2 regions of the Streptomyces sp. NPDC034103 genome follow, and region 2 is predicted to be linked to the other one. Evidence: predicted binding sites of a transcription regulator. Region 2 holds the regulator's gene; the other holds the start of a gene.
What was found. Region 2 encodes HrcA, which represses chaperone genes, less so after heat shock. Its sites were predicted from a motif close to TTNGCACTCNGNNNNNCNGAGTGCNAA; they were not measured.
Positions count from the first base shown of each region.

Region 1: a site for HrcA is predicted at 10,668-10,694, ahead of groL (chaperonin GroEL). Genes of this name have one in related genera too.

Region 1 covers NZ_JBVISS010000007.1:423,451-438,446, reverse strand. Annotated here, with positions in the region: gene ACZ56U_RS18340 (1-phosphofructokinase family hexose kinase) at 1-616, opposite strand, end outside; gene nagA (N-acetylglucosamine-6-phosphate deacetylase) at 698-1,909, opposite strand; gene ACZ56U_RS18330 (ROK family protein) at 1,909-2,853, opposite strand; gene ACZ56U_RS18325 (extracellular solute-binding protein) at 2,958-4,232, shown strand; gene ACZ56U_RS18320 (DUF3263 domain-containing protein) at 4,279-4,515, shown strand; gene otsB (trehalose-phosphatase) at 4,615-5,481, shown strand; gene ACZ56U_RS18310 (alpha,alpha-trehalose-phosphate synthase (UDP-forming)) at 5,469-6,878, opposite strand; gene ACZ56U_RS18305 (glucosyl-3-phosphoglycerate synthase) at 6,964-7,908, opposite strand; SAM riboswitch class I at 8,049-8,204, shown strand; gene thrC (threonine synthase) at 8,222-9,505, shown strand; gene ACZ56U_RS18295 (MoaD/ThiS family protein) at 9,594-9,869, shown strand; gene ACZ56U_RS18290 (cold-shock protein) at 10,312-10,518, shown strand; gene groL (chaperonin GroEL) at 10,857-12,479, shown strand; gene ACZ56U_RS18280 (NADH:flavin oxidoreductase) at 12,700-13,821, shown strand; gene ACZ56U_RS18275 (hypothetical protein) at 13,927-14,493, opposite strand; gene ACZ56U_RS18270 (ankyrin repeat domain-containing protein) at 14,577-14,996, opposite strand, start outside.
Region 2 covers NZ_JBVISS010000009.1:419,285-434,280, forward strand. Annotated here, with positions in the region: gene ACZ56U_RS22600 (nitronate monooxygenase) at 1-461, opposite strand, end outside; gene dnaJ (molecular chaperone DnaJ) at 597-1,730, opposite strand; gene hrcA (heat-inducible transcriptional repressor HrcA) at 1,731-2,747, opposite strand; gene ACZ56U_RS22615 (MBL fold metallo-hydrolase) at 2,898-3,629, shown strand; gene ACZ56U_RS22620 (DUF3097 domain-containing protein) at 3,661-4,464, shown strand; gene hemW (radical SAM family heme chaperone HemW) at 4,559-5,791, opposite strand; gene ACZ56U_RS22630 (AMP-dependent synthetase/ligase) at 6,079-7,953, opposite strand; gene lepA (translation elongation factor 4) at 8,182-10,050, opposite strand; gene rpsT (30S ribosomal protein S20) at 10,283-10,549, shown strand; gene holA (DNA polymerase III subunit delta) at 10,932-11,915, opposite strand; gene ACZ56U_RS22650 (hypothetical protein) at 12,192-12,437, opposite strand; gene ACZ56U_RS22655 (arylamine N-acetyltransferase family protein) at 12,657-13,514, opposite strand; gene ACZ56U_RS22660 (ComEC/Rec2 family competence protein) at 13,519-14,996, opposite strand, start outside.

The DNA of each region.
Region 1 (14,996 bases), on a different contig from region 2:
CGTCCTGCGTGGCGCGCAACGGCTCGTGGGAGCCGGTCAGTTCGGCCAGTTCGTCGGCGTTCGGCTTGATGATGTCCGGGCGGGCCGCGACCCCGCGCCGCAGGGCTTCGCCGCCGGTGTCGAGCAGGACCGGGACCCCGGCGGCTCTCGCGGTGCGGACCAGCCCCGCGTACGCCCCCACCGGCACGCCCGGCGGCAGGCTGCCGCACAGGGCCACCGCGGACGCCGAGCGGAGCAGGTGCGCGTAGGCCTCCTGGAAGGCGGACCACTCGGCGGGCTCGATGAACGGGCCGGGTTCGTTCAACTGCGTGGTGTCGCCGGTCCGTTCGTCCACGACCGCGATCGTGCGCCGGGTCGGTCCGGTGACCGGGACGAGCGCGTCGGTCACCCCCGGGGTCGCCGTGAGCAGCTCCTGGACGACCCGTCCCGTCGCGCCGCCCGTGAAGCCGGTGACCGTCACCTCGTGGCCGAGGGCCGCGAGCACCCGGGCCACGTTCAGGCCCTTGCCGCCCGGGCGTTCGGTCACCGCCAGGACGCGGTGGGAGGCGTGCGGGGTGAGGGACCGCACGCGATGGGTGATGTCGAGAGCGGTGTTCAGCGTGACCGTGAGGATCACCCGGACCGACCTCCCCCGAAGACTCGATGGACCACCCATCCAGTCTCCCAGGACCGGCCCCGCCCTCAACAGCCGGACACATCACCCCAGTTGCGGATCGACCACCCATTCACCCCGGCGCATGACGCCCTTGAGGGCGAAATGACGGTCCAGCAGTACGAGATCGGCGTACTTGCCCGGCTCCAGCGAGCCGATCGAGTCGTACATCCCCAGCAGCCGGGCCGGGTTGGCGGACAGGGCGGCGACCGTGTCCTCGACGGACAGCCCGTCCACCGTCACCGCCCGCTGGAAGGCGCGGTCCAGGGTGAGGGTGGAGCCCGCGATCGAGCCGCCCTCCACCAGGCGGGCCACGCCCTCGCTCACCTCCACCTCCAGCGGGCCGAGCAGGTATCGGCCGTCCCCGAAGCCGGCCGCGTCCATCGCGTCCGTGATGAACGCGACCCGGTCCGCGCCCGCGTGGTGGAACGCCAGCTGGAGGGCGGCGGGGTGCAGATGCGTGCCGTCGTTGATCAGCTCGACCGTGATCCGCTCGTCCTCCAGCAGGGCGGTGATCGGGCCGGGGGCGCGGTGGCCGAGGGCGGGCATCGCGTTGAACAGGTGGGTCGCCACGGTCGCCCCCGCGTCGATGGCCTCCACCGTCTGCTCGTACGTCGCGTCCGTATGGCCGATCGCCGCGATGACGCCGTGCTCGGCGAGCAGGCGCACGGAGTCGAGGCCGCCGGGGAGCTCGGTGGCCAGGGTGAGCATCCGCGCCTGTCCGCGGGCGGCGTCGAGCAGCTTGCGGACCTCCGCCGGGTCGGGGTCGCGCAGCAGTTCCTCGGAGTGCGCACCCTTGCGGCACGGGGAGATGAACGGGCCCTCGAAGTGGATGCCCGCGATGTCGCCCTGCTCGGCGAGTTCGGACAGCAGGCCGGCCCGCTGGGCGAGGAAGTCCATGTCGCCGGTGACGGTGGAGGCGATGAGGGTGGTGGTGCCGTGGAGGCGGTGGGTGTGAATGCCCTTCAGCACGTCCTCGACCGTGCCCGAGGTGAAGGAGGCTCCGCCGCCGCCGTGGTTGTGGATGTCTACGAAGCCGGGCACGAGCGTGTGACCGGTGACGTCGACGACCCGGGCGTTCTCGGGAGCGGCGCCGACGATTCGGGTGCCGTCCACGATCACTCGGCCGTCCTGGACGGTTCCGGTGGGGAGGACCACGGTCGCGCCGGACAGGATGAGGGGGGACGAGCCCGTCGCGGGGTGCGCGTGCGCTGTGGCTGGGCGCGCAGTTCCCCGCGCCCCTAGCGGCGTTGCCATCAGGCTGATTCCTCCGTGCGCTCGGGTGTGGTGAGGAGGTCCCAGGCCAGTAGGCCGGCACCCAGGCATCCCGCCGTGTCCCCGAGTGCCGCGGGGACGATCGTCGGCAGCTTCTGGAAAGTGATCCGCTGCCGGACCGCGTCCCGCAGTGGTGTGAACAAGGTTTCCCCCGCCTCCGCCAGACCGCCACCGATGATCAGGGTGCGCGGGTCCAGGAGGGTGAGGGCGGTGACCAGGCCGTCGGCGAGGGTGTCCACGGCGGACTGCCAGACAGTCCGCGCCCGCGGGTCCCCGGACTCGACGGCCTTCGCGCAGTCGGCCGCGTCCGCGTCCGGGTCGCCCGTCGCCGCCGCCCAGGCCTCGCTGACGGCAGAGGCGGAGGCGTACCGCTCCAGACAGCCGCGCTGGCCGCACGGGCACGGGGTCCCGCCGGGTCGTACGACGATGTGGCCGATCTCGCCGGCGAAGCCGTGCGCGCCCGCCTCCACCCGGCCGGCGATGCCGATCGCGCCGGCGATGCCGGTGCCGAGGGGGACGAAGAGGAAGCGGTCGGCGCCCCGGCCTGCGCCGACGCGGCCCTCGGCGAGGCCGCCGGTGCGGACGTCGTGGCCGAGGGCGACCGGGACGCCGCCGAGCCGTTCGGTGAGCAGCGCGCGCAGCGGCACGTCGCGCCAGCCGAGGTTGGCGGCGTAGGCGGCGATGCCGCGCTCGGTGTCGACGATGCCGGGGACGGCGACGCCGACGGCGGACGCGCTCTGCCCGAACCGCTCGGTGCCGTGGGCGCGCAGTTCGGCGGCGAAGCCGAGGATGCCCTCGACGACCGCGTCGGGGCCGCGCTCCCGGCCGGTCGCGCGGCGGGCCTGGTGCAGCAGCTCGCCGGAGGGGCCGACGAGGGCCGCCTTCATCCCGGTGCCGCCCACATCGAGGGCGATGACATGTCTCACGGGGAGTAGTGTGGCCCGCCGACCCATGAGAGGTCTAGTCCACTTACGTGGTGTAGACCTTATGTCTGACCTTTCGAAACTTTCGGCGAGAATGGGGCCTGGCAGTGCAGCGGCGTAGGACGGGAACGATCGCGGTGGTGTCCGCACTGGGCATGACGGCGGTACTGGGCGGCTGCGGCCTCGGGTCGGACACCGACGAGGTGACGCTGAGACTGGTCGCCGCCGACTACGGCGACAGCGAGGCCAACAGCTCCAAGAAGTACTGGGACAAGCTCGTCGAGGAGTACGAGTCCGAGCACCCGGGCGTGACGGTGGACGTCACCGTCCACTCCTGGAACGACGTGGACCGCGAGGTCAAGGAGATGGTCGACGCCGGGGACGCGCCCGACATGGCGCAGATCGGCGCCTACGCCGACTACGCCGCCGAGGGCCTGCTGTACTCGGCCGACGAACTGCTCTCCATCTCCACCCAGGCCGACTTCGTCTCGCAGCTCTCCTCCGCCGGCGAGGTGGAGTCCACGCAGTACGGGATGCCGTTCGCCGCCTCCACCCGGCTGCTCTTCTACAACAAGACCCTCTTCGCCAAGGCCGGCCTCAGTGCCCCGAAGACCTGGGATGAGCTCGCCGCCGACGCCGCCGCCCTCAAGCAGGAGGGCGTGAGGTACCCCTACGCGCTCCCGCTCGGCTCGGAAGAGGCGCAGGCCGAGACCATGCAGTGGCTGCTCAGCGGCGGAGGCGGCTACACCGAGAACCTCGGCGCGTCCTACGGCTTCGACTCCGCCGAGAACGTCGCGACGCTGACCTGGCTCAAGGACGACCTCGTCGGCAAGGGCCTGACCGGGCCGGTCGCGCCGGGCAAGCTGAACCGGGCCGCCGCGTTCGCCGCGTTCGCCGACGGGAAGGTGGGGATGCTCAACGGGCATCCCACGCTGATGAAGCAGGCCGCGAAGAAGGGCGTGAAGTTCGGCATGGTGCCGATGCCCGGCGTCGACGGCCAGACCAAGTACTCCATGGGCGTCGCCGACTGGATGATGGCCTTCAGGAAGAACGGCCACGCCGAGCAGGTCGGTGACTTCCTCGACTTCGTCTACGAGGAGAAGAACGTCCTCGACTTCTCCCGCGAGTACGACCTGCTGCCGGTCACCACGTCCGCGTCCAAGGCCATGAGCACCTCCGCGCAGGACGAGCACCTGCGGCCCTTCCTCCAGGAGCTGCCCGGCTCCGAGCTGTACCCGGTCGGGCGGACCTCCTGGGCCACGGTGAGCGCGGCGGTCAAGCAGCAGATAGGGCAGGCGGTGACGGCCAACGGCAGCCCCGAGGCGGTCCTCGGCCGGCTCCAGGCGACCGCCCTGCGCGTGGAGGGCGAGGAGAACGAGTAACCGCGCGCCCGGCCCGGTGTCAGTGGCGGGGGCTACCGTGCGGGGTATGGACGACCAGGAGGGGCTCGGGGCCCGGGAGCGGGCGATCCTCGTGCTGGAGCGGCGTGGTTTCGCCGGGCCGGGAGCGAAGGAGCGGGCGATACGGGAGGAGCTGGGACTGGCGCCGGTGCGCTACTACCAGCTCCTGAACGCCCTGCTGGACGACCCGCGGGCGCTGGCGTACGACCCGGTGACGGTGAACCGGCTGCGCAGGGTGCGGGAGTCCCGCCGCTCGGAGCGGTGAGGCGGGCATCGCGCCGGTCCTGACCGGGCCGCGTCCTCGCACACCGGACGGGCTCGAAAGACACGGCCTAAAGACCGCCGCGCTGGATAGGGTCCCCGTATGGGCAGCCACACCTACGACAGCCACGACACGGACGACTCCCTGCCGACCCCCCTCACCCAGGCCGGCCGCGACGGACTGCGGGCCATCCTCGACCGGCCCGACAAGGCCGTGCTCGCCTTCGACTTCGACGGCACCCTCGCGCCGATCGTCCCCGACCCCGAGCAGGCCGGCGCCCACCCCGACGCGGTGCCCGCGCTCGCCGCGCTGGCCCCGAGGGTCGCCTCCGTCGCGGTGATCACCGGGCGCCCGCCCGGGCTCGCCGTACGGCTCGGCGGGTTCGCCGGGGTCGCGGGCCTGGACCACCTCGTCGTCCTCGGCCACTACGGCGCCGAGCGCTGGGACGCCGCCACCGGCGACCTCTCCGCCCCCGCCCCGCACCCCGGGGTCGCCGGCGCCCGCGCCGAACTGCCCGGGCTCCTCGACCGGATCGGCGCCTGGCAGGGCACCTGGATCGAGGAGAAGGGCCGCGCCCTCGCCGTCCACACCCGCCGCGCCACCGACCCCCAGGCCGCCTTCGAGACGCTGCGCGCACCCCTCACCGACCTCGCCGGCCGGCACGGCCTGATCGTCGAACCCGGCCGCCTGGTGCTGGAGCTGCGGCCGCCCGGCATCGACAAGGGCGTGGCCCTGCTCGACCACGTCCGCGAGCTGGGCGCCGAGTCCGTCCTCTACGTCGGCGACGACCTCGGCGACCTGCCCGCCTTCGGCGCCGTCGACAAGCTCCGCTCCGACGGCGTCCCCGGCCTGCTGGTGTGCAGCGGCAGCGAGGAGGTCACCGAGCTGGCGGAACGCGCGGACCTCGTCGTCGACGGGCCGCGCGGGGTCGTGGGGCTGCTGCGGAAACTCGCCGCTCAGCTGGGCTGATCCTCCAGGGCGTGCAGCTGGTCCAGGAACCACTGGGCCGGCGGCAGCGCCGTGGCCGCCGCGGCCAGGCGCTTGGTCCGCTCGGCCCGCTCCGCCGCCGGCATGGTCAGCGCCTCGTGCAGGGCGCGGGCCGTCCCGGTCACGTCGTAGGGGTTCACGACGATCGAATCCTCGCCCAGCTCCTCGTACGCCCCCGCCTCCCGCGACAGCACCAGCGCGCACCCCTCGTCGGAGACCACCGGCACCTCCTTCGCGACGAGGTTCATGCCGTCCCGGATCGGGTTGACCAGCGCCACGTCGGCCAGCCGGTACGCCGCCAGCGAGCGCGCGAAGTCGTCCTTGACGTGCAGCACGACCGGCTTCCAGGTCGCCGTCCCGTAGGCCGCGTTGATCTCCTCCGCCTGCCGCTGCACCTCCGCGGTGTACTCCCGGTACACCGCGAGGTCCTGCCGCGAGGGGTAGGCGAACGCCACGTGCACCACCCGCTCGCGCCACTCGGGGTGGTCGTCGAGCAGCTGCCGGTACGCCAGCAGCCCGCGCACGATGTTCTTCGACAGCTCGGTGCGGTCGACCCGGACGATCGCCTTCCTGTCGCCGTCGCCGCCGATCTCCGCCCGCAGCGACGCCATCCGCTCGTCGACGTCCGCCTCGTGCGCCCGCTCGCGCAGGAAGTCCGCGTCCGCGCCGAGCCCGTGCACCCCGACCCGGGTGTCCCCGAGGCCGCCGGCGAACTCCGCCGCGCAGGCCTCGAACGCCGACGCCCACCGCCGGGTCAGAAAGCCCAGCCGGTCCGCGCCCAGCATGCCCCGCAGCACCTGCTCGGCCACGTCGTCGGGGAGCATCCGGAAGTACTCCGGGGGTGCCCACGGGGTGTGCGAGAAGTGGCCGATGCGCAGGTCCGGGCGCAGCTCGCGAAGCATCCCCGGCACCAGCGTCAGGTGGTAGTCCTGCACCACGACCGCGGCGCCCTGGCGGGCCTCCTGGGCGAGCGCCTCGGCGAAGGCGCGGTTGTACGTCTCGTAGGACGCCCACTGGCGCCGGAACTCCGCGTCGAAGACCGGCTCCAGCGGGGTCTGGTACAGCATGTGGTGGACGAACCAGAGCACCGAGTTCGCGATGCCGTTGTACGCGTCGGCGTGCACGTCGGCGGGGATGTCGAGCATGCGGACCCCCGCCTCGCCCGCCCCGCGCCGGACCGCCTCGCGGTCCCCGTCGGAGAGCGCCGAGCACACCCACAGGGAGTCCGCGTCCGACCCGATCGCGGAGAGTCCGGAGACCAGCCCGCCGCCGCCGCGTTTGGCGGACAGCGTGCCGTCCTGCCGCACCTCGTAGGAGATCGGGCCGCGGTTGGACGCGACGAGCACTCGGGCACCCTGGTCAGACTGCGTGGAAGCCATACGCCTCAACCTAGCCCGACCCGTAAACGCTCAAACGTACGGGTTCGCCGTATACGGAACCGTGTCCGCCGTGACCCGGCCGAGGTCAGGCCACCTTCCGGGAGGCGTACTCCGCGATCTCCGCCATCGGCGGTCGTTCCTCGGTGTCCACGGAGTGCGTGCGGGGCTCGAAGCCGTCCTGGCCGCGCTCGAACTGGGTCAGGGCCGGGCGGATGAGGTGGCCGCGGGCCAGGCGCAGCTGGGCCGTGCGGTAGATCGCGGCGGACATCCGGCCGAGGGCCTGGCCGTCCTGGTGGCGGTGCTTGCGGACACCCACGTCCACCTGGGCCAGCGCGTCCAGGCCCACCAGGTGCAGCGCGTCCACGAGCATGCCGAGCTCCACGCCGTAGCCGACGGGGAACGGCAGCCGCTCCAGCAGGGAGCGGCGGGCCGCGTACTCGCCGCCGAGCGGCTGCACGAAGCCGGCCAGCTGCGGCCAGTGCATGTTCAGCAGCGGGCGGGCCATGAGTTCGGTGACCCGGCCGCCCTGGCCCGCCGCGCCGCCGAGCGGGCGGTCGTACATGCCCTTGACGAGGTCGACACCCGGGTCGGTGAGCAGCGGGCCCACGATCCCGGAGACGAAGCCGGAGGAGAACTCCCTCAGGTCGGCGTCGATGAAGCAGACGATGTCGCCGCGGGTCACCAGCAGCGACCGCCACAGCACCTCGCCCTTGCCGGGCACGGCCGGGATCCGGGGCAGGATCTCGTCCCGGTGCACCACGGTCGCGCCGGCCGCCGCGGCGACCTCGGCCGTACGGTCGGTGGAGCCCGAGTCGACGACGACTATCTCGTCGACCAGGGGGACCTGGAGCACGAGGTCGTGGCGGATCACGGAGACGATGTCACCGACCGTCTCCTCCTCGTTGAGCGCGGGCAGCACCACACTGACCGACTGGCCCGTGCGCTGCTTGGCCGCCAGGATCTGGTGGAGCGGGCGATCGGTCAGGGACCAGGACCGGGTGGTCAGCCAGCGCTCGACTTCGTTCAGCACAGTGCGCGGCTCCTAACGTGTGTGATCCATCTCGCGGTTCGGACGACTCTCTCAACTGTCCTGGTCGTCGGTTACAGTCTTGAACAACGCGGATGACCATCGCATGTCCAGGGTGGCCCGCCGTTCACACAACTTCATACCGCTCATCCAGAGGGGCAGAGGGATACGGCCCGATGAAGCCCCGGCAACCCTCCAGTCGGTTCTCGTAGATCACTGTTGATCGCTCAGCGAGGCTCCCGACTAGGGAAGGTGCCAAATCCGTCTCACGGCGAGATGCGTCGTGAGGAAGATGAGGAGAAAGGGCCTCGCCTCCATGGCTGCGCAGACTGTTGCAAGCACCACCGAAACCACCGTAGACCTCGGCCCCGCCGCGGCTCTCAGCTGCCGCGAGTGCGGTCACCGCGTGCCCCTCGGCCCGGTCTTCGCGTGCGAGGAGTGTTTCGGCCCGCTCGAGATCGCCTATGACTTCTCGGCCTACGACACCGAGGACCTCCGCAAGCGGATCGAAGCGGGACCCGCGAACATCTGGCGTTACGCGCCCCTGCTGCCCGTCCCCGCGGACGTGGCCGACAAGCCCAACATCAACCCCGGCTGGACCCAGCTCGTCAAGGCCGACAACCTGGCCCGCGAGCTCGGCGTCACCGGCGGCCTGTACGTGAAGGACGACTCCGGCAACCCGACGCACTCCTTCAAGGACCGTGTCGTCGCCCAGGCCCTGGAGGCCGCCCGCGCCTTCGGTTTCACCACCCTGTCCTGCTCCTCCACGGGCAACCTGGCCGGTGCCGTCGGCGCCGCCGCGGCCCGCGCCGGCTTCCGGTCCTGCGTGTTCATCCCGCACGACCTGGAGCAGGGCAAGGTCGTCATGGCCGCGGTCTACGGCGGCGAGCTCGTCGGCATCGAGGGCAACTACGACGACGTGAACCGCTTCTGCTCCGAGCTGATCGGCGACCCGGCCGGCGAGGGCTGGGGCTTCGTCAACGTCAACCTGCGGCCCTACTACGCGGAGGGGTCCAAGACCCTGGCGTACGAGATCTGCGAGCAGCTGGGGTGGCGGCTCCCCGACCAGCTGGTGGTGCCGATCGCCTCCGGCTCGCAGCTGACGAAGATCGACAAGGGGCTCCAGGAGCTGATCAGGCTCGGGCTCGTCGAGGACCGGCCGTACAAGATCTTCGGTGCCCAGGCCGAGGGCTGCTCGCCGGTGTCGGTCGCCTACAAGGCGGGCCACGACGTCGTCCGTCCCCAGAAGCCGAACACCATCGCCAAGTCCCTCGCCATCGGCAACCCCGCCGACGGTCCCTACGTGCTCGACATCGCGCGCCGGACCGGCGGCGCGGTGGAGGACGTCACCGACGAGCAGATCGTCGACGCGATCAAGCTGCTGGCGCGCACCGAGGGCATCTTCGCCGAGACGGCGGGTGGCGTGACGGTGGGTGTCACGAAGAAGCTGATCGACAGCGGGCTGCTGGACCCGACGCTGACGACCGTCGTCCTGAACACCGGCGACGGACTGAAGACGCTGGACGCGGTGGCGGGTACGGGTCTCACCGCGACCATCCGCCCCAGCCTCGACTCCTTCCGTGAGGCTGGGCTCGCCTGACAGGTAGTTGTTCGTCTGCGGGCCCGCGGGGGCCGGCCGCGCAGTTCCCCGCGCCCCTGGGTGCGTCATCCCGACCGGAGGTTTCCACGTGAGCGTCAACGTCCGCATCCCCACCATCCTGCGCACCTACACGGGTGGCCGGGCCGAAGTGACCGCCGAGGGCGCGACCCTCGCCGAGGTCATCGCCGACCTGGAGAAGAACCACACGGGTATCGCCGCGCGCGTGCTCGACGACCAGGGCAAGCTGCGCCGGTTCGTCAACGTGTACGTCAACGACGACGACGTCCGCTTCGAGCAGGGCCTGGAGACGGCCACCCCGGACGGGGCCGGCGTCTCGATCATTCCGGCGGTCGCGGGAGGCTGACCGGAGCCTCGTTCGTTACCCTGGGTAACGTCGATTACCAAGAGTTCATCGAATTGCCCCCTCCGCGAGAGAAGCGGAGGGGGCAATTCTCTATGGTTGAGCGCGGTACAGTTGGGGAACCCGCTCCACTCCTCATGCCACCCGCATATGAGTTCTCGCGTCGCATGCGATGAGAAGTAGCCAAAGTGTGCGGTTCTTTTGCGAATTTTGCGCCTTTTGTGGAGCCCGACTTGCCCCGAATTCGGGCGAATTCTCACTACATTCCGGACCCTTCGCGTCCAGAATTCTCGTCCGATTGACCTGTTGCAGACGGCAGTTGGACAGATACATTCAGCCGCGGTCGACGCGTTCCGGCGCACGCCCCCAATCCGTGGGGGGTGAGGTCTGACCCGGATCCGCGAAGTGTGGATCTGTGCAAGGGCCAGTAATAGGGGAGTTAGGCATGGCTCAGGGCACCGTCAAGTGGTTCAACGCGGAGAAGGGGTACGGCTTCATCGCGGTCGACGGTGGTGCGGATGTATTCGTCCACTACAGCGCGATTCAGATGGACGGCTACCGCACCCTGGAAGAGGGTCAGCGGGTCGATTTCGAGATCTCGCAGGGCCAGAAGGGGCCGCAGGCGGACATGGTCCGACTGGCGACCGGCTGAAGCACGCGCCGACTGAACTAGCAGCGACGTTCTTCTTCGAAGGGCCCGCACCTCATGGGGAGTCATGGGTGCGGGCCCTTCGGCGTGCCCGGAGCCCCTCCGGCCCCTGCCCGGACCCCGTGCGGGGCCTGGACGATCCCGGAGAGGCGCTTGCACTCGACGGGGTCGAGTGCTAATCATTGGCGTTAGCACTCTGAAGGTGAGAGTGACAACGAGGACCGGGTCGGTGAGGCCCGCAAGCCAGGTGGGGCAAGGAACCACGAGGTGTGCGAGCCGTCCGTCGCGGGCGCGGGCGCGGTCCGAAGGAATCACCCCCAGTCCTGGAGGGACCACTTCACATGGCCAAGATCATCGCGTTCGACGAGGAGGCGCGGCGCGGCCTCGAGCGCGGCATGAACCAGCTCGCGGACGCCGTGAAGGTGACGCTCGGCCCCAAGGGCCGCAACGTCGTCCTCGAGAAGAAGTGGGGCGCCCCCACGATCACCAACGATGGTGTGTCCATCGCCAAGGAGATCGAGCTCGAGGACCCGTACGAGAAGATCGGCGCCGAGCTGGTCAAGGAAGTCGCGAAGAAGACCGACGACGTAGCCGGTGACGGCACGACGACCGCGACCGTCCTGGCCCAGGCCCTGGTGCGCGAGGGTCTGCGCAACGTGGCCGCCGGCGCCAACCCGATGGCTCTCAAGCGCGGTATCGAGAAGGCCGTCGAGGCCGTCTCCGGTGCCCTGCTCGAGCAGGCGAAGGATGTCGAGACCAAGGAGCAGATCGCTTCCACGGCCTCCATCTCCGCCGCCGACACCCAGATCGGCGAGCTCATCGCCGAGGCGATGGACAAGGTCGGCAAGGAAGGCGTCATCACCGTCGAGGAGTCCCAGACCTTCGGTCTGGAGCTCGAACTGACGGAGGGTATGCGCTTCGACAAGGGCTACATCTCCGCCTACTTCGCGACGGACATGGAGCGTATGGAGGCGTCCCTGGACGACCCGTACATCCTGATCGCCAACTCCAAGATCGGCTCCGTCAAGGACCTGCTCCCGCTCCTGGAGAAGGTCATGCAGTCGGGCAAGCCGCTGCTGATCATCGCCGAGGACGTCGAGGGCGAGGCCCTGTCGACCCTGGTCGTCAACAAGATCCGCGGCACCTTCAAGTCCGTCGCCGTCAAGGCCCCGGGCTTCGGTGACCGCCGCAAGGCCATGCTCGGCGACATCGCCATCCTCACGGGCGGCGAGGTCATCTCCGAGGAGGTCGGCCTCAAGCTGGAGAACGCGACCCTGGACCTCCTGGGCCGCGCCCGCAAGGTCGTCATCACCAAGGACGAGACCACCATCGTCGACGGTGCCGGCTCCGCCGACCAGGTCCAGGGCCGGGTCAACCAGATCCGCGCCGAGATCGAGAACAGCGACTCGGACTACGACCGCGAGAAGCTCCAGGAGCGCCTGGCCAAGCTCGCCGGTGGTGTCGCCGTCATCAAGGCCGGTGCCGCGACCGAGGTCGAGCTCAAGGAGCGCAAGCACCGCATCGAGGACGCCGTGCGCAACGCCAAGGCGGCCGTCGAGGAGGGCATCGTCGCCGGTGGTGGCGTGGCCCTGCTCCAGGCCTCCTCGGTCTTCGAGAAGCTGGACCTCGAGGGCGACGAGCTGACCGGCGCCAACGCCGTCAAGCTGGCGCTGGAGGCCCCGCTCAAGCAGATCGCCGTCAACGGTGGTCTCGAGGGTGGCGTCATCGTCGAGAAGGTGCGCAACCTGCCCGTCGGCCACGGCCTGAACGCCGCGACCGGTGAGTACGTCGACATGATCGCCTCCGGCATCATCGACCCGGCGAAGGTGACGCGTTCCGCCCTGCAGAACGCCGCCTCCATCGCCGCGCTGTTCCTCACCACCGAGGCCGTCATCGCCGACAAGCCGGAGAAGGCCGCCGCGCCTGCCGGTGGCGGCATGCCGGGCGGTGACATGGACTTCTGATCGACCTGACGGTTGATCGCCTGTCCTTCGTTCCGAGGGCGGCACCCCCAGCGGGTGCCGCCCTCGGGCGTTCCCGCCCGCCCGTTGTCCGGCGTGTGCGGGATCACAGGGCCTACGGGACGAGCGTGGTGGCCGCGGCGGTTGAAGCGTGCGTAGTGTTCATGCGCGTGCACATACCAGCCGGTATCACCCGGCCCGTCCGTCCCCGAGGAGCCCCCACGTGACCGCCCCCGCCCCCACCCGCGCCGCCGAGGTCCTCTCGCGGCCGATCTCGATCAACGGCCTCGACATCCCGAACCGCATCGCCATGGCGCCCATGACCCGCATGTTCTCCCCGGGCGGCGTGCCCGGCGCGGACGTGGCCTCGTACTACGCGCGCCGGGCGGCGGCCGGGGTCGGCCTGATCGTCACCGAGGGCACCTACGTCGGTCACGACTCGGCGGGCGAGAGCAACCGCGTCCCGCGCTTCCACGGCGAGGAGCAGCTCGCGGGCTGGGCGAAGGTCGCCGCGGACGTGCACGCGGCCGGCGGCACGATCGTCCCGCAGCTGTGGCACATCGGCATGACCCGTACCCCGGGCAAGGGCCCCGTCCCGGACGCCCCCTCCGTGGGCCCCTCCGGTCTGCGCCCCGGCGCCGACGAGCCCACCGGCCGGGCGATGACCCAGCGCGACCTGGACGACGTCATCGGCGCCTTCGCCGAGGCCGCGGCCGCCGCCGAGCGCATCGGCTTCGACGGTGTCGAGATCCACGGCGCCCACGGCTACCTGATCGACCAGTTCCTGTGGGCGGGCACCAACCGGCGCACCGACGCCTACGGCGGTGACGCCGTCGCCCGGACGAGGTTCGCCGCCGAACTCGTGGCCGCCGTGCGCGAGACCGTCTCGCCCGGCTTCCCGATCATCTTCCGCTACTCGCAGTGGAAGCAGGAGGCCTACGACGCCCGGCTCGCCGAGACCCCGCAGGAGCTGGAGGCCCTCCTCGCGCCGCTGGCCGCCGCCGGTGTCGACGCCTTCCACGCCTCCACCCGCCGCTACTGGCTGCCCGAGTTCGAGGGCGCCGACCTCAACCTCGCCGGCTGGACCAAGAAGCTCACCGGCAAGCAGGTCATCACCGTCGGCTCGGTCGGCCTCGACGGCGACTTCATCAAGGGCTTCATGGGCGAGGGCTCCCCGGTGCGCGGCATCGACGACCTTTTGGACCGCCTGGAGCGCGAGGAGTACGACATGGTCGCCATCGGCCGCGCGCTGCTCCAGGACCCGCAGTGGGCGGCGAAGGTGCTGGCGGGCCGGACGGACGAGCTGAAGCCGTACGACGCGGCGGCGCTGCGCTCGCTGAGCTGATCGCGCCGCGGGCCGGCGGGGGCGCGTCCCTGGGGCTGCGCTTTCGTCGGCCCGAAGGGCCTCGTCCTCGAACGCCGGACGGGCTGAGACACACGTCAACGCGCACTACAGGTTGCCCAGCGGCTCGATGTCCACCTTCACCGGTGTGCCCCACACCCGCAGCACCTCGTAGTCGGTGAACTCGTGCACCAGCCGGTACGCCATCGCGGCACGCGGGGCGCGGCGCTGGGCGGCGAGGTAGATCTCTGCCTCCCGCCGGTCCCGCCTCGGCGTGCCGCACAGCTGCCACACCTGCCCGTTCCACATCTCCGGGAGCCACCGCTGCTGCGGCCGGGGCCGGTCCTCGCGGACCCCGTACCGGGAGGGGGCGGTGACGGAACCGGCCTGCGCCGCCGGGCCGTTGATCTCGGCGCGGCGGGCGGCGCGGCGCCGGGTCTCGCACAGCAGGCACAGGTCGGGGGCGTTCTCGTCGACCGGACCGTTCGGGTGTTCGGCGCACCGGGTGCTGGGGGCGGCGGCGGTGACACTGTCGTCCAGCAGCTCCAGGGCACGCCTGATGTCGGCCTTGACCTCGTGCAGCTTGGTGTCCGGGGTGTCGGCGGTGAGGGCCTCGCCGTGCTCGCCGAGGAGGCGGAGGGCGCGGCCCAGGGCGGTGAGCTGGGCGTGGTTCATGGCTATCAGTCTGCGCAGTCCTCGGGGTTTTCGGTAACCGGCCCGGCGCTCGCGCGTGCGGGGCGCCACAACGGCCCGCGCCGTCACGGCGCCCAGTAGTCGCGTTCCGGCAACTCCACCCAGGTGTCCGGCAAGCCGGTGATCCCTCTGGCGTCCGTGGGGCGCAGACCGGCGTAGGCGAGGGCGTAGGTGACCGCGTTGCCCTGGTGGACGTAGGAGAACAGGACCTCCTGCGGGGTGTCGTCCTCGTCCGGGCCGCCGCCCGGATGGAGGTCGCAGGCCTCTCCGGTGCCGTCGCGGTAGACATCGCCCTGGTTGCCGCTCTTGGGGTTGGCGTACAGGCTGTAGCAGACGGTGCCCACCGACAGGGGCTTCTGGACACCCGGCTGGCTCGGGGCGTACCCCCACGGCTGGCTGACGACGCAGCCGCCCGGCACCGTCGTCACGCCGACGAGCCGCAGGGTCTCGTCCGTGTCGAGGGCGTACGGGTCCTCCAGCAGCTC
Region 2 (14,996 bases):
GTGGTCGCGGTGACCAGGGTGAAGGTGCCGGCGCGGCGCAGGGAGTCGAGGACGTCGGCGCTCGGCACGCCGAAGTGGAAGGAGACCACCGGCACGGGGTTGTCGAGCAGGACGGCGAGCTTGGCGTCGTAGCCGTCGTCGCGGCCGCTGTCGGGGTCCCCGAGCTCGGTCTCGTACCAGACGGCCTCGCCGGCCAGCTGGTGGGCGTAGACGTCGACGGAAGCGCGGTCGGCGTACTCGGGCTGCGGCAGGAACAGGTTGACCCCGAACGGCCGCCCGGTCAGGCCCCTGAGCTGCTTGATCTCCTGGTACATCCCGTCCGCCGTCTTGTACCCGGCGGCGAGGAATCCGAGCCCCCCGGCGTCGGACACAGCGGCGGCGAGACGCGGCACGGAGACGCCGCCCGCCATGGGGGCCTGCACGATCGGATGGGGGAAGAGATCGGTCAGCGCGGAGGACATGCCCGCATGGTGCCACGTCCACCGGACAGGACCGAATCCGGCCCACGACCGGCATAGTCCAGGGGAACAGGCCGCGGGCGAGGGGGCTGAGGACCGGCCCCGAGCCGGTCGGTCCCCGCCCCCGCCACCCCACGGTCAGCGACCGTTGAACGCGTCCTTCAGCCGCGAGAACAGCCCCTGCTGCCCCGGCTGGAACTGCCCCAGCGGCCGCTCCTCGCCGCGCAGCTTCGCCAGCTCGCGCAGCAACCGCTCCTGCTCCGGGTCCAGCTTCGTCGGCGTCTGCACCTCGACATGCACGATGAGGTCGCCCCGACCGCCACCGCGCAGGTGCGTGACGCCGCGGCTGTGCAGCGGGATCGACTGGCCGGACTGGGTACCGGGCCGGATGTCGACCTCCTCCAGACCGTCCAGCGTCTCCAGCGGCACCTTCGTGCCCAGCGAGGCCGCGGTCATCGGGATGGTGACCGTGCAGTGCAGGTCGTCGCCCCGGCGCTGGAACTGCGAGTGCGGCATCTCGTGGATCTCGACGTACAGGTCGCCGGCGGGACCGCCACCGGGCCCGACCTCGCCCTCGCCCGCGAGCTGGATCCGGGTGCCGTTGTCGACACCGGCGGGGATCTTCACGGTCAGGGTGCGCCGGGAGCGGACCCGCCCGTCGCCCGCGCACTCGGGGCACGGCGTCGGGACGACCGTCCCGAACCCCTGGCACTGCGGACACGGCCGCGAGGTCATGACCTGCCCGAGGAAGGACCGCGTCACCTGCGACACCTCACCGCGCCCGCGGCACATGTCACACGTCTGCGCGGAGGTGCCCGGCGCCGCGCCCTCACCACTGCACGTGGTGCACACGATCGCGGTGTCGACCTGGATGTCCTTCGTGGTGCCGAAGGCCGCCTCGTCGAGCTCGATCTCCAGCCGGATCATCGCGTCCTGGCCCCGCCGCGTACGCGACCGCGGGCCCCGCTGGGACGCCGTACCGAAGAACGCGTCCATGATGTCCGAGAAGTTCCCGAACCCACCGGCCCCGAAGCCGCCCGCGCCGCCGCCGGCCTGCGAGAGCGGGTCGCCGCCGAGGTCGTAGACCTGCTTCTTCTGCGGGTCCGAGAGCACCTCGTAGGCGGCGTTGATCTCCTTGAACCGCTCCTGGGTCTTCGGATCGGGGTTGACGTCCGGGTGCAGCTCGCGCGCGAGCCGGCGGAACGCCTTCTTGATCTCATCCTGCGACGCGTCGCGGCGCACGCCGAGAACGGCGTAGTAGTCCGTGGCCACTTACGACTCCGCCAGGATCTGTCCGACGTACCGTGCCACTGCGCGTACCGCTCCCATCGTTCCCGGGTAATCCATGCGGGTCGGTCCGACCACGCCGAGCTTGGCGACTGCCTCGTTGCCCGAACCGTAGCCGACCGACACCACTGAAGTGGAGTTGAGTCCCTCGTAGGCGTTCTCGTGACCGATGCGTACGGTCATGCCCGAATCCCCGGCTTCGCCAAGCAGCTTGAGGAGCACGACCTGCTCCTCCAGCGCCTCCAGGACGGGCCGGATGGTGAGGGGGAAGTCATGTCCGAAGCGGGTGAGATTGGCGGTGCCGCCGATCATCAACCGCTCCTCGTTCTCCTCGACGAGCGTCTCCAGGAGGGTGGAGAGCACCGTCGAGACGGTGCCCCGGTCCTCCAGGTCGAAGCCCTCGGGGAGGTCCTCGACGAGCCTGGGCACATCGGTGAAGCGCCGCCCGGCGACCCGGCTGTTGAGCCGGGCCCGCAGATCGGCGAGAGAGCTCTCGCCGAACGGCGCCGGGCAGTCGATCATCCGCTGCTCGACCCGCCCGGTGTCCGTGATCAGCACGAGCATCAGACGCGCGGGCGCGAGGGCGAGCAGTTCGACATGGCGCACGGTGGACCGGGTGAGCGAGGGGTACTGCACCACCGCGACCTGCCGGGTGAGCTGCGCGAGCAGCCGTACCGTCCGGGCCACCACGTCGTCGAGGTCGACGGCGCCGTCGAGGAAGTTCTGGATGGCGCGCCGCTCGGGCGCGGTCATCGGCTTGACGCCGGCGAGCTTGTCGACGAAGAGCCGGTAGCCCTTGTCCGTGGGGATGCGCCCGGCGCTGGTGTGCGGCTGGGCGATGTACCCCTCGTCCTCCAGGGCGGCCATGTCGTTGCGGATCGTCGCCGGGGAGACGCCGAGGCTGTGCCGCTCGGTGAGGGCCTTGGAGCCGACCGGCTCCTCGGTGCCGACGTAGTCCTGGACGATGGCACGCAGCACCTGAAGCCTGCGTTCACTCAGCATCGCGCGCACCTCCAGATGTCGTTCCCTCGGTTTCCCGCCTGGCACTCTGTCCGTCCGAGTGCCAGTGTCCCCCGGCCAGTGTACGGCGGTGGGGTACCGCCCCGGCAAGGACGGTCCCGCCGCGACCCCGCGTACGGCTAGCGTCGCGGTATGACGGTGACTTGGGAAGAGCTGGAGTGGGAGCGGCTGGCGGCCGGGGTGGGCCGGTGCCGTCTGCCTGGCTGGGACTGCACGGCGGGGCTGGTCGTCGGGGTGGAGACCGCCCTGCTGATCGACGCCGGGTCGAGCCTCGCGGAGGGCGCGCGCGTGCGGGCGCAGGCGGAGTCGCTGGCCGGCCACCGTGTGACTCATCTCGCGCTGACCCACCCCCACTTCGACCACGTGTTCGGGGCGGCGGCCGTCGCGGACGCGGAGGTGTTCGGGCCGGTGGGCATGGACGCGCTCCTCGAGCAGCAGCACGCACGCGCGGACCTGCGGGCGGACGCGCTCCGCAACGGGCTGGACGAGCGGCTCGCCGACGAGGCGCTGGACGCCCTGCCCCGCCCGCGCCACCTCGTCTCCGGCGAGTGGACCCTCGACCTCGGCGGCGGCCGCCAGGTCCTGCTGGCCAACGTCGGCCCCGGCCACACCGGCCACGACCTCGTCGTGCTGGTGCCGGGCGCCCCGGAGGTGGTCTTCTGCGGCGACCTGGTCGAGGAGTCCGGCGAACCGCAGGCCGGCCCCGACGCCGTACCGTCCCAGTGGCCGGCGGCACTGGACCGGCTCCTGGACCTCGGCGGCGAGGACGCGCTGTACGTGCCGGGTCACGGAGCGGTGGTGGACGCGGCCTTCGTCCGGGGGCAACGGGACGCGCTGGCCGCCCGTTTCGGCGTGTCGCGCTAGGCGGTCCGGCGCTTCTCCTATCGTCATCCGAATGCGCCAGTACTCAGCCGACCTGACCCCTCCCTGGAAGAAGCCCAAGGCCGCCCCCGAGGTCCCGGCGGAGCCCGGCCTGGTGGTCGAGGAGCCCGGCTCCGGGTTCTGCGGCGCGGTGATCCGCTGCGAGGCGGGCACGGTGACCCTGGAGGACCGGTTCGGCAAGCACCGGGTGTTCCCGATGGAACCGCGGGGCTTTCTGCTGGAGGGCCGGGTGGTGACGCTGGTCCGTCCCTCGGCCGCCGCTCCGGCACGTCCGAGCCGTACCGCCTCCGGTTCGGTGGCCGTCCCCGGCGCACGCGCGCGCGTGGCCCGCGCCGGCCGCATCTACGTCGAGGGCCGGCACGACGCGGAACTGGTGGAGAAGGTCTGGGGCGACGACCTGCGCATCGAGGGCGTGGTCGTGGAGTACCTGGAGGGGGTCGACGACCTGCCCTCGATCGTCGCCGAGTTCGCGCCCGGGCCGGACGCCCGCCTGGGGGTCCTCGTGGACCATCTGGTGCCGGGCACGAAGGAGTGGCGCATCGCACAGCAGGTGACGAGCGAGCACGCCCTGGTCGTCGGGCACCCGTACATCGACATCTGGGAAGCGGTGAAACCGTCCGCCCTGGGCATTGCCGGGTGGCCGAAAGTCCCCCGTGGCCAGGACTGGAAGACGGGCGTGTGCCGGGCCCTGGGGTGGCCTTCGGAGAACACGGGGGCGGTGTGGCAGGCGATCCTGAAGCGGGTGAACTCTTACAAGGACCTGGAGCCGGAGCTCCTGGGCCGAGTGGAAGAGCTGATCGACTTCGTCACGACGTGACACGCGGCATCTCATGGACCGGGGGAACCGGCACCCAGGGGCGCGGGGAACTGCGCGACCAGCCACAACAGACCCGCAGCCGCCCCGCAACCTTTCAGTCCACCAGGTCCCGCACCACCGCGTCGGCCAGCAGCCGCCCCCGCAGAGTCAGGACGGCACGTCCCTTCTCGTACGGCGCTTCCTGGAGCAGCCCCTCCGACAGCGCGCGCCGGGCGGCCGTGAGCCCCTGTTCGCGCAGCAGGTCCAGCGGGACCCCTTCCCGCAGCCGCAGCTCCAGCAGGATCCGTTCGACCCGGCGGTCCTCCTCGGAGAGCAGTTCGCGGCCCGCGCCCGGCGACTTCCCCGCCGCGAGCGCGGCGGCGTACGCGCCCGGATGCTTCACGTTCCACCAGCGCACCCCGCCGACGTGCGAGTGCGCTCCGGGCCCCGCGCCCCACCAGTCGGCGCCCCGCCAGTACAGCTCGTTGTGCAGGCAGCGGCCGGCTTCGGAGGTGGCCCAGTTGGAGACCTCGTACCAGTCGAAGCCTGCGGCCGAGAACGTGTCCTCCGCGATCAGGTAACGGTCCGCGTGCACGTCGTCGTCGGTCATCGGGACCTCGCCCCGGCGGATACGGCGGGCCAGCTGCGTGCCCTCCTCGACGATCAGGGCGTAGGCGCTGACGTGGTCCGGTCCGGCGCCGATCGCCGCCTCCAGGGACGCCCGCCAGTCGTCGTCGGACTCGCCCGGGGTGCCGTAGATGAGGTCCAGGTTCACGTGCTCGAAGCCCGCCGCGCGGGCCTCCGCCACGCAGGCCTCCGGGCGGCCGGGGGTGTGGGTGCGGTCGAGCACCTTCAGCACGTGCTGCCGGGCGCTCTGCATGCCGAAGGAGATCCGGTTGAAGCCGCCCTGGCGCAGGGTGGCCAGATACGCCGGGTCCACCGACTCCGGGTTCGCCTCCGTCGTCACCTCCGCGTCCGGCGCGAGACCGAACTCCTCGCGGACCGCGGCCAGCATCCGGACGAGGTCGCCGGCGGCCAGCAGGGTGGGCGTGCCGCCGCCGACGAAGACCGTGCGGACCTGGCGGGGGTCGTCGCCGAGGACCTTGCGGGCCAGGCGGATCTCGTCGATCAGGGTGTCCGCGTAGTTGTCGCGGGAGGCGAGGACGCCGCCGGTGCCGCGCAGCTCGGTCGCGGTGTAGGTGTTGAAGTCGCAGTAGCCGCAGCGGGTCGCGCAGTACGGAACGTGCAGGTAGAACCCGAGGGGGCGGTCGGCGGCCCCGGCGAGCGCGGACGCGGGGAGCGCGCCGTCGTCGGGGACGGGCTCGCCGTCGGGGAGTGCGGAAGGCATGCCTTCCATTGTCCAGGACGGGACGGGGTGCTCGACCGGAGCCGTGAGCGGGCGTGCGCCGGACGCGTTCCGCGCTCAGGGGGGCGGGGTGCTGGACCGGAGCCGTGCGCCGGCCGCCGGACGCGTTCCGCGATCAACGGGGCGGTGAGTCCGGCGCGGCCAAGCGAGCGCAGCCGCGGCCGTCGCCGTCGCTGGGGCAAGCGGCGCGCCAACTGCCCCAGGGGCGCTGGGGACCGCTCGACCGGCCACGACGCCGTCACCGGCCGACGCGCCCCGCCGCCCTCGCGCTACACCTCGCGAGTCCCCGCGTACATCTCCTCGATCAGGTGCTTGTACTCCCGCTCCACCACCGGCCGCTTCAGCTTCAGGCTCGGCGTGATCTCGCCGTGCTCCACGTCCAGGTCCCGCGGCAGCAGCCGGAACTTCTTGATGGTCTGCCAGCGCTGGAGCCCCTCGTTGAGCTCCTTGACGTAGCCCTCGATCATCGCGACGGTCTCCGGCGCGGCCACGACGTCGGCGTACGACTTGCCGCCGAGCCCGTTCTCCTCGGCCCAGCCGAGGATCGACACCTCGTCCAGCGCGATGAGCGCCGTGCAGAAGTTCCGGTCGGCGCCGTGCACCAGGATGTTGGAGACGTACGGGCACACCGACTTGAACTGACCCTCGACCTCGGTCGGCGCGATGTACTTGCCGCCGGAGGTCTTGAACAGGTCCTTCTTGCGGTCGGTGATGCGCAGGTAGCCGTCGGGCGACAGCTCGCCGATGTCACCGGTGTGGAACCAGCCGTCGGCCTCCAGCACCTCGGCGGTCTTCTCCGGCAGCCCGTGGTAGCCCTCCATGATGCCGGGGCCGCGCAGCAGGATCTCGCCGTCCTCGGCGATCCGCACCTCGGTGCCGGGCAGCGGCTTGCCGACCGTGCCGGTGCGGTACGCCTCGCCCGGGTTGACGAAGGAGGCCGCGGAGGACTCGGTGAGGCCGTAGCCCTCCAGGATGTGGATGCCGGCGCCGGCGAAGAAGAACCCGATCTCCGGGGCGAGGGCCACGGAGCCGGAGACACAGGCGCGCAGATTGCCGCCGAAGGCCTCGCGGATCTTGGCGTACACCAGCTTGTCGGCGACCGCGTGCTTGGCGGCCAGGCCGAAGGGCGCGCTGGCGGTGCCGGTGCGGCGGAAGTTGTCCTGGGTGACCTTGGCGTACTCGCGGGCGACGTCGGCGGCCCAGCGGAAGATCTTGTACTTGGCGCCGCCGCCCGCGCGGGCCTTGTTGGCGATGCCGTTGTAGACCTTCTCGAAGATGCGCGGGACGGCCGCCATGTACGTCGGCTGGACGATCGGCAGGTTCTCGATGATCTTGTCGACCCGGCCGTCGACCGCGGTGACGTGCCCGACCGCGATCTGGCCGGAGGTGAGCACCTTGCCGAAGACGTGCGCGAGCGGCAGCCACAGGTACTGCACGTCCTCGGCGCCGACCAGGCCGGTCGCGGCGATGGCCTTGGCCATGTAGGCCCAGTTGTCGTGCGGGAGCCGGACGCCCTTGGGGCGGCCCGTCGTGCCCGAGGTGTAGATGAGGGTGGCGAGCTGGTCCTTGGTGATCGCGCCGACCCGCTCCCTGATCAGGTCGGGCTCCTTCTCCAGCCGGGCCGCGCCGCGGGCCTCCAGCTCGGCCAGGGAGAGCACCCAGTCGCCGGTCTCCACGCCCTCGGCGTCGATGACCACGACATGGTGCAGGTCGGGCAGGTCGCCGCGCTTGTCCCGCGCCTTGGCCAGCTGCTCGGCGTTCTCCGCGAACAGCACCCGGCTGTCGGAGTCGGAGACGATGAACGCGGACTCGTCGGCGTTGGTCTGCGGATACACCGTGGTGGTGGCGGCACCGGCGCACAGGATGCCGAGATCCGCGAGGATCCACTCGATCCGGGTGGCGGAGGACAGGGCGACCCGCTGCTCGGGCTGCACCCCGAGCTCGATCAGCCCGGCGGCGATGGCGTAGACCCGCTCGGCGGTCTGCCCCCAGCTCAGCGACTTCCAGTCGTCGGGACCCTCACCGGAGGCCGGGGGCACCGGGTAGCGGTACGCCTCGGCGTCGGGTGTGGCCGAAACGCGCTCCAGGAAGAGGGTCGCCACGCTCGGCGGACGGTTCTCGATCAGGGTCTGTGTGTCGCTCACGACATCCTCCGGGGCCCGCGACAGTGCGGCGGCTGCTCAGTGCGGCTGGTGTGCTCTCGCGCGTTGTTTAACTCACGAGTAACCATCGAGTGGAGATCAGACTAGAGCGCGACCGCCCCCTATGTAAGGGGCGGCGGGCTGTCACTTCCTACAGTGCGCGACGTTACGCACGCGTAGGGCCCATCGCGCTCGGACGCGACAGGCCCCTGTTCACGCGGAAGTACGCGGTTACTTCTTGCCCTTGCCCGAGCCCGCGTTCTCGTCGCTGCTCAGAACGGCGATGAAGGCCTCCTGCGGAACCTCCACAGAGCCCACCATCTTCATCCGCTTCTTGCCCTCCTTCTGCTTCTCCAGAAGCTTGCGCTTACGGGAGATGTCGCCGCCGTAGCACTTGGCGAGGACGTCCTTGCGGATGGCGCGGATGGTCTCGCGGGCGATCACCCGGGAGCCGATGGCGGCCTGGATCGGCACCTCGAAGGCCTGCCGCGGGATGAGCTCGCGCAGCTTGGCGACGAGCCGCACGCCGTACGCGTACGCGGCGTCCTTGTGGGTGATCGCCGAGAAGGCGTCCACCTTGTCGCCGTGCAGCAGGATGTCGACCTTGACCAGGCTGGAGGTCTGCTCGCCGGTGGGCTCGTAGTCCAGGGAGGCGTACCCGCGCGTCTTGGACTTCAGCTGGTCGAAGAAGTCGAAGACGATCTCCGCGAGCGGCAGGGTGTAGCGGATCTCGACGCGGTCCTCGGAGAGGTAGTCCATGCCGAGGAGGGTGCCGCGCCGGGTCTGGCACAGCTCCATGATCGCCCCGATGAACTCGGAGGGGGCGAGGATCGTCGCGCGTACGACGGGCTCGTACACCTCGTTGATCTTGCCCTCGGGGAACTCGCTCGGGTTGGTGACGACGTGCTCGCTGCCGTCCTCCATGACCACCCGGTAGACCACGTTCGGCGCGGTGGCGATCAGGTCGAGGCCGAACTCGCGCTCCAGGCGCTCGCGGATCACGTCCAGGTGGAGCAGCCCGAGGAAGCCGACGCGGAAGCCGAAGCCGAGGGCGGCGGAGGTCTCCGGCTCGTAGACCAGCGCGGCGTCGTTGAGCTGAAGCTTGTCGAGGGCCTCGCGCAGCTCCGGGTAGTCCGAGCCGTCCAGCGGGTACAGGCCGGAGAAGACCATCGGCTTGGGGTCCTTGTAGCCGCCGAGGGCCTCCGTGGCGCCCTTGGAGTGGCTGGTGACGGTGTCACCGACCTTGGACTGGCGGACGTCCTTCACCCCGGTGATGAGGTAGCCCACCTCACCGACGCCGAGGCCGTCGGCCCCGAGCATCTCCGGCGAGTTCGTGCCGATCTCCAGCAGCTCGTGGGTGGCGCCGGTCGACATCATCTTGATGCGCTCGCGCTTGCTGAGCTGGCCGTCGATGACACGGACGTACGTCACGACACCGCGGTAGGAGTCGTAGACCGAGTCGAAGATCATCGCACGGGCGGGGGCGTCCTTGACGCCGACCGGCGCCGGGACCTCGCGGACCACCCGGTCGAGCAGCGCGTCGACGCCGACACCCGTCTTGGCGGAGACCTTCAGCACGTCCTCGGGGTCGCAGCCGATGAGGTTGGCGAGCTCCTCGGAGAACTTCTCCGGCTGGGCGGCCGGCAGGTCGATCTTGTTCAGTACGGGGATGATCTTGAGGTCGTTCTCCATCGCCAGGTACAGGTTGGCGAGGGTCTGGGCCTCGATGCCCTGGGCGGCGTCGACGAGGAGGACGGTGCCCTCGCACGCGGCCAGCGACCGCGAGACCTCATAGGTGAAGTCGACGTGCCCGGGGGTGTCGATCATGTTGAGGATGTGCGTGGTGCCGGGGTCCGTGGTGGGAGCCCACGGCAGACGCACCGCCTGGGACTTGATCGTGATGCCGCGCTCGCGCTCGATGTCCATACGGTCGAGGTACTGAGCACGCATCTGCCGCTGCTCGACCACACCGGTCAGCTGGAGCATCCGGTCGGCGAGGGTGGACTTGCCGTGGTCGATGTGCGCGATGATGCAGAAGTTGCGGATCAGAGCCGGGTCGGTACGGCTCGGCGCGGGCACATTGTTAGGGGTCGCGGGCACGCAGGGTCCTGATTCTTGAGGTATCCGCAGGGTCAGCAGCGGCTCGGGTCGGATCGATACGTAGGCTCCATGGTCCCACGACGGGCGACCGGGGGCCGTTTTGGGCCGTCGGGCGAGGCCCTGGTAGCCTGGGTGGCTGTGTCTCATGCCCTCTCAGCGCGAGGCACAACCCAAGAAATCACCTGGCATGGGGCCCGCGCGGTCCTGTGCCTGAACCTGAGAAGGCTCATCAGTGGCGAACATCAAGTCCCAGATCAAGCGGATCAAGACCAACGAGAAGGCCCGGCTGCGCAACAAGGCCGTCAAGTCCTCCCTGAAGACCGCGATCCGCAAGGCCCGTGAGGCCGCTGCCGCGGGTGACGCCGAGAAGGCCACCGAGTACCAGCGCGCTGCCGCGCGTCAGCTCGACAAGGCCGTCGCCAAGGGCGTCATCCACAAGAACCAGGCTGCCAACAAGAAGTCGGCGCTCGCTTCCAAGGTCGCGTCCCTCAACGGCTGACACTTGATTTGACGCCGGACGGACCCGAGCGGGCCCTCTCTCTTCCGCTCCCGCCCGGCCCACAAGAGCCCGTACGCGGCCTGCGTTCGCCACGCGGGTACGGGCTCGACATCTTGCACCGAGGCCCCGGAGCCCGCCCTTCCCCAGGGCGGAAGCCGGGGTCTTCGGCTTTGTCGAGGTCCTTGTTGTCAGCCCGTCCGGCGTTTGAGGACGAGGCCCGTCCAGGGCCGACGGGGGTCTGGGGGCGGAGCCCTCAGGACCGGGGTCGAAGGGGCGGCGCCCCTGGGGACGGGGATGGGAACGGGAAAGGGCGGCGGGGGCGAAAACACCCCACCACCGGCCACGGCGCACCGCGAGCCGCCCACCCCGCTCCCTCTACTCCCTACCCCCGCGACCGCGCTGCCCGGGCGATGGTGACGACCGCCTTCTCCAGCGCGTACTCGGGATCGTCCCCGCCACCCTTCACCCCCGCGTCCGCCTCGGCCACCGCCCGCAACGCGACGGCGACCCCGTCCGGCGTCCACCCCCGCATCTGCTGCCGCACCCGGTCGATCTTCCACGGCGGCATGCCGAGCTCCCGCGCGAGATCCGCGGGCCGCCCACCCCGCGCTGACGACAGCTTCCCGATCGCCCGCACCCCCTGCGCCAACGCACTGGTGATCATCACCGGCGCCACCCCGGTGGCCAGCGACCACCGCAACGCCTCCAGCGCCTCCGCGGCCCGCCCCTCGACCGCCCGGTCGGCGACGGTGAAGCTCGACGCCTCGGCCCGCCCGGTGTAGTACCGCCCCACGACCTCCTCGTCGATCGTCCCCTCGACATCGGCGACCAGCTGCGACACGGCCGACGCCAGCTCCCGCAGATCGCTGCCGATGGAGTCGACGAGCGCCTGGCACGCCTCGGGCGTGGCCGACCGCCCGGTCGCCCGGAACTCCTGCCGCACGAACGCCAGCCGGTCCGCCGGCTTGGTCATCTTCGGACAGGCGACCTCCCGCGCCCCCGCCTTCCGCGCGGCGTCGAGCAGTCCCTTGCCCTTCACCCCGCCGGCGTGCAGCAGCACGAGGGTGATCTCCTCGGCGGGCGCCGAGAGATACGCCTTCACGTCCTTCACGGTGTCGGCCGACAGATCCTGCGCATCGCGTACGACCACGACCTTGCGCTCCGCGAAGAGTGACGGACTGGTCAGCTCGGCGAGCGTGCCGGGCTGCAACTGGTCCGAGGTCAGGTCCCGTACGTCCGTGTCGGCGTCGGCGGCCTTCGCGGCGGCCACCACCTCCCGCACGGCGCGGTCGAGCAGCAGGTCCTCCTGTCCCACGGCGAGCGTCACCGGGGCGAGGAGGTCGTCATGCGCAGTCTTCTTGGCCATCGCGTACAGCATGGCACGGGCCACTGACACGACGACCGGTACGGCCACGCACACCCGCCGGCTCCCGCCGCCCTCTCCGTCCCCGGCACCCTGGCGTCCCCGGCACTCTCGGCACCCCGGCGTCCCCGGCGCCCCCGGCGCCCCCGGCACCCTGGCGTCCCCGGCACCCCCGTCGCCCCGGCGTCCCGGCGTCCCGGCGTCCCGGCGTCCCGGCGTCCCGGCGTCCCGGCGTCCCGGCGTCCCGGCGTCCCGGCGTCCCGGCGTCCCGGCGGAGCGTCACGGTTCCTCCCGCCACCCCTCCCACTGCCCGGCGAACTCGTCCAGCTCCCCCGGATCCAGCCGCCCCTCCTCGTCCCGCAGCACGACGAGCCACTGCGCGTCCTCGGCGTCGTCCTCCCCCGCCAGCGCGTCCCGCACGATCCGCGGCTCCTCAGCCACCCCGAACCGCTCCCCGAGCGCCTCCACCACCGCTTCCGCGGCATCCCGGTCGGGCAGCACCAGCACATGTCTCACATCGCTCACAGCCCCATTCTCCGGCACGCCGGACAGCCCCCCGAGGAGGCGCCGAACCCCGGGACACGGAGCCGGACGGGCGCTGCACCCCGACCGGCACCGAACCGCCGCCACAGGACGCGTCCTACGCTCCCGGCCCCTCCCGTCACCGACAGCGCCCCGAATCCACCCACCCGACAGCAACCCTCCCCTCCCCTCCCCGCCCCGCCATCCCCAAGCCGACCCCGCTCACCCCTCCTCGTCGGCCCCCCGGCCCCCACCCCCGCCCCGCACCACCGGCACCCGTTCCAGTTCGATCCCGAACCGCTCCCGGTACACCCCGAGCACCTCCTCGTCGGTCCCCAACTCCCGTACCTCGCGCGTTCCGTCAGCCGCCGTCGCCGTGAAGGTCCGGCCGCTGAGCGTGATCCGGCCTCCCTCCTCCGTGACCAGCGAGCACACCAGTGAGCGGGTGAAGTGCGAGGCCGGTGAGGTGGTGTGCCACCAGGCGCCGGCCACGAAGTCGCCGAGCACCCGGGGCCGCACCTCCAGCCGGTACTGGGGCCGGCCGTCCCTGAGGACGTCCAGGTCGGCCGCCTCCGCCGCCGTGTGCCCACCCCGCACCCCGGCCGCGTCCGCCCCGGCCTCGACGACCCGGAACGTGCCGCCGGGATCCACCTGCTCGCCCCGCGCCCCGATGGCCAGGGGATGGTGACTGTGCGCCCCGAAGCCGACGTCGGCCAGCCAGTCGCCGCCGTCCACCGTCCGCACCCGCAGGGCGAGATGGTCGTACGGGACGCCGAGCCGCCCCTCCTCCCCGTACACCCGGGCCGCGAGCAGCGTCACCTCGAAGCCCAGCGCGGCGAGCAACGCCCCGAAGAAGCCGTTGAGTTCGTAGCAGAACCCGCCCCTTCGCGCCCCCACCACCTTGTCCAGCAACCGCTCCTCCTCCAGCACGATCTCCTCGCCGAGATGGATCGACAGGTTCTCGAAGGGGACGGTCCGCAGGTGGCGCAGGTGCAGTTCGCGCAGGACGTCCACGGTGGGCCACGCCGGGTGCTCGACACCGAGGCGGCGGAGACAGGCATCAACCTGTGCGGAATTCATGCCGTCAGTCTCCTGCCACCCGCAACCCCGGGCCCGTCCCCACCACCGCCAGCGCGCCGTCCTCGTCGGTCCGCAGCACCCTCGCGCCCAGCGCCCGCAGCGCCGCGACCGTGCCGGGCGCCGGATGCCCGTAGGTGTTGTCCCGGCCCACCGAGATCAACGCCAAGCGCGGAGCCACCCGCCGTATGAGGTCCGGGTCCTGGTACGCCGAGCCGTGGTGGGCGACCTTGAGCACATCCACGCCGCCCAGCAGCGCACCCGCCGGTGATCTCGACAGCGCCCGCTGCGCCGGGGGTTCGAGATCGCCGAGCAACAGCAACCGCAGCCCGCCCGACCGCACCAGCAAGGTGACGCTCGCGTCGTTCGGGCCTTCGGGTTCCGGTCCCGGTACGGGAAAGGCCCCGCTCCGGCTCGGCTGCTGCGGCGGCGGCCACACCACCTCCCAGGACAGCGGCCCGGTGCGCCGCCTCTCCCCCGCCACGGCACGGGTGACCGGAACACGATGCCGCGCCGCCTGCCGCCGTACGAACTCCACCTGGTCCGCCGGTTCCTCGAACCCGGTCGTCTCGATCTCCGCCACGCTCCGCCCACGCAGCACCCCGGGCAGGCCCGCCACGTGGTCGGCGTGGAAGTGGGTGAGGACGACCAGCGGAACCCTGGTGATGCCCAGGGTGCGCAGACACCGGTCGACGAGCGTCGGATCGGGCCCCGCGTCCACCACCACGCCGGTACCGTCGCCCGCCGCGAGCACGGTCGCGTCGCCCTGTCCCACGTCGCACATCGCGAACCGCCAACCGGGCGGCGGCCATCCCGTGACCACTCTGGCCAGCGGCGGCGGCTGCACCACCACCAGCAGGAGCAGCGCCCCGCAGACCCCGCACCACCAGGGGTGCCGCAGCAGGCGCCGACCGGCCGTCACCCCGACCACCGTCGTCAGGGCGAGCAGTGCCGCCCCGGTCCAGCTGCCGGGCCAGTCCACCCCGGCGCCGGGCAGCGCGGCTCCGGTACGGGCGACGTCCGCGATCCAATCGGCGGGCCAACTCGCGCACCACGCCAGCGACTTGGCCACCGGCATCGCCAGGGGCGCGGTCGCCAGCGCGGCGAACCCCAGCACCGTGGCCGGCGCCACCGCGAACTCCACCAGCAGATTGCACGGCACCGCCACCAGGCTCACCCGCGCCGACAGCACCGCGACGACCGGCGCACACAGGGCCTGCGCGGCACCCGCGGCGGCCAACGCCTCGGCCAGCCGCGGTGGCACCCGGCGCCGTCGCAGGGCCGCGCTCCACCGGGGCGCCAGCGTGAGCAGCGCCCCGGTGGCCAGGACGGACAGTAGGAAGCCGTAACTCCGGGCGAGCCAGGGGTCGTAGAGCACCAGCAGCAGGACGGCCGTCGCCAGCGCCGGGATCAGGGACCTGCGACGCCCGGTCGCCAGGGCGAGCAGGACGACCGTTCCACAGGCCGCGGCCCGCAGCACACTCG